One region of the Micromonospora sp. USAFONa4 genome, then DNA from elsewhere that is predicted to be linked to it. Evidence: riboswitches for the same ligand, from Rfam matches in the RefSeq annotation. Region 1 holds a riboswitch; the other holds the start of a gene.
What was found. Region 1 has a riboswitch for glycine ahead of gcvP (aminomethyl-transferring glycine dehydrogenase). Riboswitches for the same ligand answer to the same signal wherever they lie in the genome.

Region 1 (4,885 bases):
ACACCTTCCGCAGGTGCGCGGGGGTGGTCGTCTCGTCGCAGGACACCCCCACGTGCCCGGCGTCGACCAGCCGCAGGTTCACCCCCCGGGCCGCGGCGTCGGCGACCACCGCCTCGGCGCCGCCGGGCACCCGCACCAGGACGGTGTCGAAGAACGTCTCGTGCACCACCTCGACGCCGTCGACACCCCGCAGCGACGCCGCCAACCGCACCGCCATGTCATGGGTACGGCGGGCGATGCCCCGCAGCCCGTCCGGGCCGTGGTAGACGGCGTACATGCCGGCCATCACCGCCAGCAGCACCTGCGCGGTGCAGATGTTGCTGGTCGCCTTCTCCCGCCGGATGTGCTGCTCCCGGGTCTGCAACGCCAGCCGGTACGCCGGGTTGCCGTCCGCGTCACGCGACACCCCCACCAGCCGGCCCGGCAGCATCCGCTCCAGCCCCGCCCGCACCGCCAGGTAGCCGGCGTGCGGCCCGCCGAAGCCCATCGGCACGCCGAAACGCTGGGTGGTGCCGGCCGCGATGTCGGCGCCGATCTCCCCCGGCGCGCGCAGCAGCGTCAGCGCCAGCAGGTCCGCCGCCACGGTCACCAACGCCCCGACCGCGTGCGCCGCCTCGACCAGAGCCGCCTGGTCACGCACCGCCCCCGACGCCCCCGGGTACTGCAGGTGCAGCCCGAAGAACTCCGCCGGCAACTCGTCGCGCCCGGTGTCGACGATCCGCACGTCGATGCCGAGAGGCTCGGCCCGGCTGGTGATCACCGCGATGGTCTGCGGCAGGGTGTCGGCGTCGACCACGTACACCGGGCTCTTGCTCTTCGACGCGCGGCGCGCGAGCGTCATCGCCTCCGCCGCGGCGGTGCCCTCGTCGAGCATCGACGCGTTCGCGGTGGCCAGCCCCGTCAGGTCCGTGACCATGGTCTGGAAGTTCAGCAGCGCCTCCAGCCGCCCCTGGCTGATCTCCGGCTGGTACGGCGTGTACGCCGTGTACCAGGCCGGGTCCTCCAGCACGTTGCGGCGGATCACCGCCGGGGTGTGCGTGCCGTGGTAGCCCAGACCGATCATGGACACGGCCACCGTGTTGCGGGCCGCCAAGGCCCGCAACTCCGCGAGGGCGTCGTGCTCGCTGGCCGGCTCCGGCAGGTCCAGGGTGCCGTGCCAGCGGATCACCTCGGGAATCGCCGCGTCCATCAGCTCTTCGACCGAGCCGTAGCCGACGGCCTCCAACATCCGGCGCTCGTCGTCCGGATCAGGGCCGATGTGGCGGGCGGCGAACTGCTCTGCGGTCATGGGCGGCGCTCCCGGGGGCGAGGTCGACAGGTCGGCCTCCCCCTCTGTCGCGCCCGCGAGGCGCTCCACAGTGCCTGCCCACGAGGTCCTTTTGCCTGAGAGGTTCCGGGGAGGATTTGCCCCTTCGGCGCCGCCCGGGATGCTGCTGGGCGGTCTCTCCCACGTGGGTGCTGCCGGCATGGTCAACGCTACCAGCGCCGCACCGCCCACCGGAGGTCGTACCCCCGCCGGCGACGACCGTCGATGAGCGGCCCGGCCCCGCACCCCCGGGCGGGCCGCTACCGGCCGACGCCCGCCAGCCCCGCGGCGGCGTCGCCGGCCGTCCGGTCCGCCAGCGCCGGCAGCAGCCGCCCCAGCGGCGCGTCGACGGTCAACGCCGCATACCCGTCGCCCCGGGTCGGGCCCTGGTTGACGATCACCACCGGAACGCCCAGCTTCGCCGCGCGCACCACGAACCGGCGACCCGACATCACCGTCAACGACGAACCCAGCACCAGCAGCAGCCGCGCCCGCGCCACCAGCTCGAAACAACGCGACACCCGGGCCGCCGGCACCGTCTCCCCGAAGAACACCACGTCCGGCTTCAGCATGCCGCCCCGGCAGAACGTGCAGTCGACCGTACGGAACCGGGCCACCTCGTCCTCGGCGAGATCCACGTCACCGTCCGGGTTGACCGCCGCGGCCCGCGCGTCGAAGCCCGGGTTCGCCTCCCGCAGCCGCCGGTCCAACTCCTCCCGCGACGTCCGGTTACCGCAGCCCAGGCACACCACCTCGTCGAGGCGGCCGTGCAACTCCACCACCCGCGGACTGCCCGCGGCGGTGTGCAGCCCGTCCACGTTCTGCGTGATGATCCCCTCGACCAGCCCACCGGCCTGCAGCCGCGCCACCGCCCGGTGCCCCTCGTTCGGGGCCGCCCGCGCGATCACCCGCCACCCCAGGTGGCTGCGCGCCCAGTAGCGCCGCCGCGCCTGCGCGTCGCGCGTGAACGCCTGATACGTCATCGGGGTGTGCCGCCGCGCCGCCCCGCTGGGCCCCCGGTAGTCCGGGATGCCCGACTCGGTGGACAGGCCCGCCCCGCTCAACACCACCACACCACCGCCGGCCACCAGGCCGGCCAGCGCGTCGACCGTCTCCGTCACCCGTCCATGCTGCCTCAGGCAACCACCCTGCGGCGACCGGCCACGTCGTGGCGGGACGGCGGCTAGGTTGGCGGTATGCGCGTCGTCATCGCCGGAGGACACGGCAAGATCGCCCAGCTGACCCACCGCGAACTCGCCGGACGCGGCGACACCGCCGTCGGGCTGATCCGCAACCCCGACCACGCCGCCGCCCTACGTGCCGCCGGCGCCCAGCCCGTCGTGGCCGACCTCGAACACGTCGGCGTCGACGAACTCGCCGCCCACCTCGCCGGCGCCGACGCCGTCCTCTTCGCCGCCGGCGCCGGCCCCGGCAGCGGCGCCGCCCGCAAGGACACCGTCGACCGGGCCGGCGCCGTCCTGCTCGCCGACGCCGCGCAACGCGCCGACGTCCGCCGCTACCTGCTGCTGTCCTCGATGGGAGTGGAAGGCGAACCACCCGCCGGCACCGACGAGGTGTTCGCGGCATACCTGCGCGCCAAGAAGGCCGCCGAGGACGACCTGACCGGCCGCGACCTCGACTGGACGATCCTGCGACCCGGCCGGCTCACCGACGACGCGCCCACCGGGCGGATCACCCTCACCCGACACGCCCCCGCGGGCGCCGTGACCCGCACCGACGTCGCCCGCGTCCTCGTCGCCCTGCTCCACCACCCGCACAGCGCCGGCGCGATCCTGGAACTCGTCGGCGGCAACACCCCCATCGCCGACGCCGTCGCCGCCGCCGACCAGCACTGACCCGCCTCCCGGCGGGCAGCCGACGCCGCTACTCGCCGAGCACGGCACGCAGCTGCGCGCCGAGCGCCCCGGCCGCCTGCGCGTCGGAGCGCAACTGCTCCGACTGCTCCGACAGGTACGCCTGCCACCGGCCCAGGTGCTGCTGCGCCGTCGCCACCGCCGCCACCAACGCCGCCTGCCGGCCCTCCAGCTCCCGCACCTGCCGCCGCAACTCCTCGCCCCCCGACGGCCCGGCGACACCTCCGGCCAGCACGTGCGCCTCGGCGATGATCTCGTCGGCCTGCCGCCGCGCCTCCGCGATGATCTCCGCGCCCTCCGCGCTGGCCTCACCGATCGTCCGGTTCGCCTCGTCCTGCGCCCGCACCGCCAACTCGATCACCATCGGATCCGGGCCCTGCGCGCCGGTGCTGGGCAACGCGCCGTGCCGCAACATCTCCACCTGCCGCGCCAGGCCCTCGTTCTCCCGCCGCAACCGGTCCACCTCACCACCCAGCAACGCCACCCGCTCGTCGGCCGACCGGGCCAGGCCCGCCACCTCGTCGGCGGACAGCCACCGGCCACCCCGGAACCGGCGCGCCTCCAACGCGCTAACGGCCCGGGTCAGCTCACCGTGCGCATCGGCGACCACCCGGTCACCGTGGTCGACGCTCATCGCACACCCGTCCAACTGAAGTCGTCCGGCGCGGCGGCGGCAGCGCCCGCCAGCGGCGGATACAGGCAATGGTCGTAACTCTCCACCAGGATCCGCTCCCGCGGCACCCCCGACGCCGTCAACGCGGCGACCGTCGCCCCGGTCATCTCCGGACTGCCACACACCAGCACCTCGGTGTCGTGCCACGGACCCAACCGCACCGCGGTCTCACCGGCCGTGCCCACCGCCCCCTGCCACTGCCAACCGGACTCCACCGTCGGCACGTACCGCAGCCACCCGGACTGCCACGACTGCCCCGACGCGCCCGCCGCCAACTCCCGCAACGCCACGTCGTCGTACAGGTCGTCGGGGGCCCGTCCCCCCACCACCAGCGTCGTCGAGCGCCCCGGCCCCAGCCGCAACGCCTCCACCACCGCCCGCAGCGGCGCCACCCCCGTGCCCCCCGCCACCAGCAGCAACGGCAGGCCCGGCGACCGGTCGTACGACGACAAGGCCGTCCCCACCGGCGAGCCCAACAGCACCCGGTCCCCCTCCCGCAGCCTGCGCACCAGATGCGTGGAGAACCGGCCCGCCGCCCGCACATGGAACTCGATCGTCCCGTCCGGACGCGGCGCGTTCGCCGGCGACAGATACCGCCACGTCCGCAACTGCGGCACCTGCACCGGCAGTGACTGCCCCGGCAGGTACTCACACAGGTAGTTCGGACGCACCGTGAACACACACACGTCGGCCCGCCGCCGCTGCACCGCCAGGACCTCCGCCTCCCAGTACGGCGGCGACGTCCGCTCCGCCTCCACCGCCCCGGCCAGCATCAACCGCGCCACCAACTCGTACGCCGCAGCCCACTCGGCCTGCAGCTGCGGAGTCCACCGTGGACCCAGGAACCGCTCCAACGTCGCCAGCAACGCCTGCCCGACCCGGATGTAGTGCCACTCCGCCAACGGCACCGGCCGGCCCTGCCCGTCCTCGCCCTGGAACCGCCGGTGATCGGCACCCAACCGCTGCGCGAACGCCGTCACCTCCCGCTCGTCGTCGACGTGGGTGACGATGTGCCCCAACGCCGCCAGCAAC
Region 2 (4,885 bases), 200 kb from region 1:
GGTGTGGCGCGGGTCCTCAGTACTGCGACCGCACGGTGACCCCGCTGAACGCCTGCTTGGCGTGCAGGCTCACGTAGTGGTAGCCGGGAGCCGGGTTGTTGATCGTGATCGTCTCACCGTTGCCGCTGGTGACCGACCGCTGGGTGTACATGCTCGTGGTGGCCCAACTGCGGGGGCTGTAGTAGAGGTCCGCGTCGCCGGTGCCACCGGACGAGGTGATCGTCAGGCTGGCGGTGCCGGCCGGGACCTGGAGGTAGAGGTAGTGCAGGTTCCCCGCGGTGGCCTGGAGGTTGCCACGCTGACAGTTGCGGCCCAGCGTCCGCACGTCGCCGCCGGTGCACTCGGGCAGCGCGGCGGGGTCGCCGGTGACGGTGACGTTCCGGGAGGTCCTGGCGGTGGCGCCCTTGTCGTCGGTGACGGTGAGCGTGACCGTGTACGTGCCGGCGGCGCGGTAGGTCTTCGTGGGGTTGGTCGCCGTCGAGGTGGTGCCGTCGCCGAAGGCCCAGGACCGGGCGGCGATGCTGCCGTCGCCGTCGGTGGACTGGTCGGTGAAGGTGGCGCTCAGCCCGGTGGTGGTGGACGTGAACGCCGCGACCGGGGCCTGGTTCGCGGGCGGGTTGGTGGCGCCGCCGCAGTTGCCGGCCGAGCAGGCGTCCAGCCAGGCGTACCAGTCGGCGTCGTAGCGGCTGCCGATGGTGCCGGTCAACAGCGTGCGGGCGGCGTTCCAGTTGCCCGTGCGGTAGTGCCCGAGCAGCGTGGCGACGTCACTCCGGTGCGACTGGAGCATGTACCGCACCGCCAGGTAGCCCCACCGGTAGACGCGGTTGGTGTCGTGGCTGTACGTGGTGTCGAAGAGCGTACGCAGGGAGTAGGTCTTCTTTCCGGCCTCGGTGATCGCGGCGCCGTAGGTCAGCTCCCGGTACGAGTACGACACGTACTCGGCGAAGCCCTCGATCCACCAGATGGTGGGGGTGGCGATGTTGTCGGTGAAGTCGCCGTACAGGTTGAAGCGGCCGTCGAGGTAGTGGGTGTACTCGTGGTTGAGGTTCCAGATCTCGAAGGTGGGGCGCAGCCACTCCGCCTCGTAGGCGATGAAGCGCGGCTGGTTCCCGGCGGACGCCGGGTCGCCTTCGAGGTACATGCCGCCGTTGTTCGTGTCGATGCCGAACATCGGCCCGCCGTACGTCTGGTAGTCGGCGCTGGAGTCGTAGACCACGACCTCGATTGTCGTGTTGCGGTCGTTCGCGACCGGGCCCTTGTCGGCCGCGACGGAGTGGAAGTAGGCGTCCTGGTTGCGCATGCTCGCACAGGCCCAGTCGAGTTGGGCGGAGGTCATCTGCTGGGCGCGGATGCGGATGGTGCTGCCGCAGGCGAAGGTGACCGGCAGGATCGCCGCGGCCAGCCGCGCCTGGAGGTCGCAGGTGTCGTAGTAGGCGCAGTTCGCCTTGTCGTAGTAGTCGGTCATCTCCGCGACGCCGACCCAGAGGGTGGCGGTGGAGCCGGTCATCGCGCTCAGGTCGAGCAGGCCCCGGGCCAGCGGTCGTACCTTCGACCGCAACGCGGTGTGCTGGAGGAAACGGCCCAGTTCGCGGCCGGCGTTGGAGACCAGGTAGCCCCGGTCGGTGCCGAGCAGGGCTCGTTTGCCGGTGGCGAAGGCGTGCAGCGTGTCCACCACGCTCGGGTCGGCGGTGACGGCGCTGACGAACTCGGGCACCTGGTGGCCCCGGAACAGCACGGTGTAGACGTTGTTGACCGCGTTCAGCATCCACCACGACGAGTCGTACGAGCTGTCGTAGCCGGTCAGCAGCCGCTTCACCACGTACAGGTAGCGGGCGTTCTCCTCGGCGCTGTCGATCAGGGTGACCGCCTCGGCCAGCACCTCGCCGTTGACGTCGTTGACGTCGCCGGAGCGGCTGTTGGCGAAGAACGTGTCCAGGCCGGCGCGGATGGCGGTGCGCAGCGTGGGGCCGTACGAGCCCACGGTGGCGGGGTGGTTCCACTGCACGTAGTACCCGGCCCGCAGGTACAGCACGAGCTGGGCGGTACCCGTGGCGTTGGTGCCGTCGTAGGAGGCGGCGTTGTCCCGCAGCCCGTACGCCACGCTTGTCATCTGCGTCTCGCGGAAGGCCTGGGAGGCGTCGCTTCCGGAGAGGCTGAACAGGGTGTTCACGCAGTCGGTGGTGGACGCCCTGATCTGCTGCACCAGGGCGCTGCCGGTCCGGCTCGTGAAGTCGCCGACCGCGCAGGGAGCGGCGGCCGCCCCGCGCGCCGACGGGGCGTTGCGCCGCCCCGAGTCGTCGGGCCGGTCGTAGTCGCGGCGCAGCTCCGCACGGGACGAGGGAAGCGGGGCCCGCTCGCTCAGCGGCAGCGGCGCCCGCCGGACGTGGGCGTCACCGGCGCCGGAGCCGAGGCCGGCGTCGCTCGGGGCGGCGCCGGTCGGCCTGGGCGGTGGTGCCGCGTGCGCGGCGCCGGAGGAGGTCGCCGGGGTCAGCCCGAGCGCCAGCACCAGTGCGAGCGGGACGGCGGGCCAGCCGCGTCGGTTTCGTGTTCTCGTGGTTCTCACGGGTCGCCTCCTGGCGTACGTGGTCCGGCCTGGTCGCCGGCGGGTGGTGGCGGTGCGGAGTGGCTGCGGCGTCGATTCCCGTCGATCCGGCGGGGTCCGCGCTGCGGGTGGCCAGTACAATGGCACACATCACACATCGTGTAAAGAAATCGTCGATGGTCGATAGGAGTGACGATCTGGCTACGGTGCGTCGCCGTTGACAGCCGCTCGACCGGTCGCCTACGGTCTGCGGGCAACCCACAACTACATAGACGCCGTTCGAACCCGCGCGGGAGAGATCCCGACCGCACGTCGGGGCGCCGAAGGAGCAAACTCCCAAGAAACTCTCAGGCCCCGTTACCGCTCGGGTGAGGCGAACTCTGGAAAGCAGACGATCAGTCGTCTCACCCACGGTGCAAACCGCCGACCGGCGGTGAAGCTCTCAGGTCGATGACAGAGCGGGAGGCAACCGACCGTACGACGCGACCGCGTCGGGACGAGGGAGGCCTCCGTGCATCAGAGTCCGACGACCCTGCTCCACCCACCCCTGCACGCCGTGCACGCCGAACTCGGCGCCCGGTTCACCGGCTTCGCCGGCTGGTCGATGCCGCTGCGCTACGGCAGCGAGACCGCCGAGCACCGCGCGGTACGCGAACGCGCGGGCCTCTTCGACCTCAGCCACATGGGGCAGCTCGAGGTGTCCGGGCCGCACGCCGCCGCGGCGCTGGACCACGCGCTGGTCGGGCACCTGTCGGCGGTGCCGGTCGGCGGTGCCCGCTACACCATGCTCTGCGACGAGATCGGCGGCGTGCTCGACGACCTGGTCGCCTACCGGCTCGCCGCCGACCGGTACCTGCTGGTGACCAACGCCGTCAACACCCGCACCGCGCTGGCCGCGTTGCACCTACGCTGCGCCGGACACGCGGCGACCGTCGCCGACCACACCGCCGAGCGGGCCATCATCGCCGTGCAGGGCCCGCGTGCGGCCGACACGGTGCGGGCCGTGGTCGGCGCGGAGCCGACCCGACTCCGCTACTACACCGCCACCGCCGTGGACCTCGGCGGACGGCCGGCGATCGTCGCCCGCACCGGATACACCGGCGAGGACGGCTTCGAGTTCTTCCTCCGGGCCTCGGACGCCGAAGACGTCTGGCGCGCGCTGCTCGCCGCCGGCGCCGGGCACGGGCTGACGCCGGCCGGGCTGGCCTGCCGGGACACGCTGCGCATCGAGGCCGGGATGCCGCTGTACGGCTGCGAGCTGCACCAGGGCGTCACCCCCTTCGAGGCGGGCCTGGGACGGGTGGTGTCCTTCGCCAAGCCGGGCGACTTCGTCGGCCGGGCCGCGTTGGCCGAGCGCCGGGACGCCGGGGCCACCACCGTCCTCGTGGGACTGACCGGAACCGGGCGACGCGTACCGAGGACCGGCCATCCGGTGGTCGCGCTGACAGACGGCGTACCGGCACGACCCGTCGGCGTGGTCACCAGCGGCGCGCTGTCACCGGCGCTCGACCGGCCCGTTGCGATGGCTCACGTCCACGCCGACGCGATCGAGGCCCGGTCCCGGCTGGGCGTCGTCGTCCGAGGAACCACCGAGCCGGTGCGGACCACCCCGCTGCCGTTCTACCGCCGTCCGCGCTGACGCGCACCGACCCATCTTCCCAGGAGTGACGACCATGGACGTACCCGCGCGTCTGCGCTACAGCCGCAACCACGAATGGATCGACGACACGGCCGAACCGGCGGCCGTGGGCATCACCGCGTTCGCCGCCGCCGCCCTCGGCGACATCATCTACGCCGGACTGCCCGAGCCCGGCACCCACTTGAGCGCGGGCGACGTCTGCGGCGAGGTGGAGTCCACCAAGTCGGTGGCCGAGCTGTACATGCCGGTGAGCGGCGAGATCGTCGCCACCAACGAGGCGGTCGTCGCCGACCCGGACCTGATCGGCACCGACCCGTACGGGGCGGGCTGGCTGGTGCGGGTACGCCTGACGGACGCGCCGGCGCTGATGACCGCCGACGAGTACCGCGCCTACCTGGCCGACGCCGACGCGGCGGGTGCGGCATGAGCCTGCTCGACCGTGAACTGATCGACGTCGACCCGGAGATCGCCGAGGCGGTCGCCGCCGAGTTGGACCGGCAGCGGCGGACCCTCGGCATGATCGCCTCGGAGAACCACGCGCCCCGGGCGGTCCTGCAGGCGCAGGGCTCGGTCCTCACCAACAAGTACGCCGAGGGCTACCCCGGCCGGCGGTACTACGGCGGCTGCGAGCACGTCGACACCGTCGAGCGCCTGGCGGTCGAGCGGGCGAGGCGGCTCTTCGGCGCCGCGTACGCCAACGTGCA

Region 2: it holds a riboswitch for glycine, as region 1 does, so the genes downstream of both, gcvT (glycine cleavage system aminomethyltransferase GcvT) here and gcvP (aminomethyl-transferring glycine dehydrogenase) in region 1, are expected to answer to the same signal.

The regions. Positions count from the first base shown of each region.
Region 1 is NZ_CM170072.1:6,968,983-6,973,867, forward strand. Features, by position in the region: gene gcvP (aminomethyl-transferring glycine dehydrogenase) at 1-1,288, opposite strand, end outside; glycine riboswitch at 1,362-1,460, opposite strand; gene AC0OO9_RS30120 (NAD-dependent protein deacetylase) at 1,567-2,427, opposite strand; gene AC0OO9_RS30125 (SDR family oxidoreductase) at 2,503-3,162, shown strand; gene AC0OO9_RS30130 (hypothetical protein) at 3,191-3,814, opposite strand; gene AC0OO9_RS30135 (globin domain-containing protein) at 3,811-4,885, opposite strand, start outside.
Region 2 is NZ_CM170072.1:6,767,633-6,772,517, forward strand. Features, by position in the region: gene AC0OO9_RS29210 (collagenase) at 17-2,563, opposite strand; glycine riboswitch at 2,823-2,915, shown strand; glycine riboswitch at 2,921-3,001, shown strand; gene gcvT (glycine cleavage system aminomethyltransferase GcvT) at 3,054-4,181, shown strand; gene gcvH (glycine cleavage system protein GcvH) at 4,216-4,608, shown strand; gene glyA (serine hydroxymethyltransferase) at 4,605-4,885, shown strand, end outside.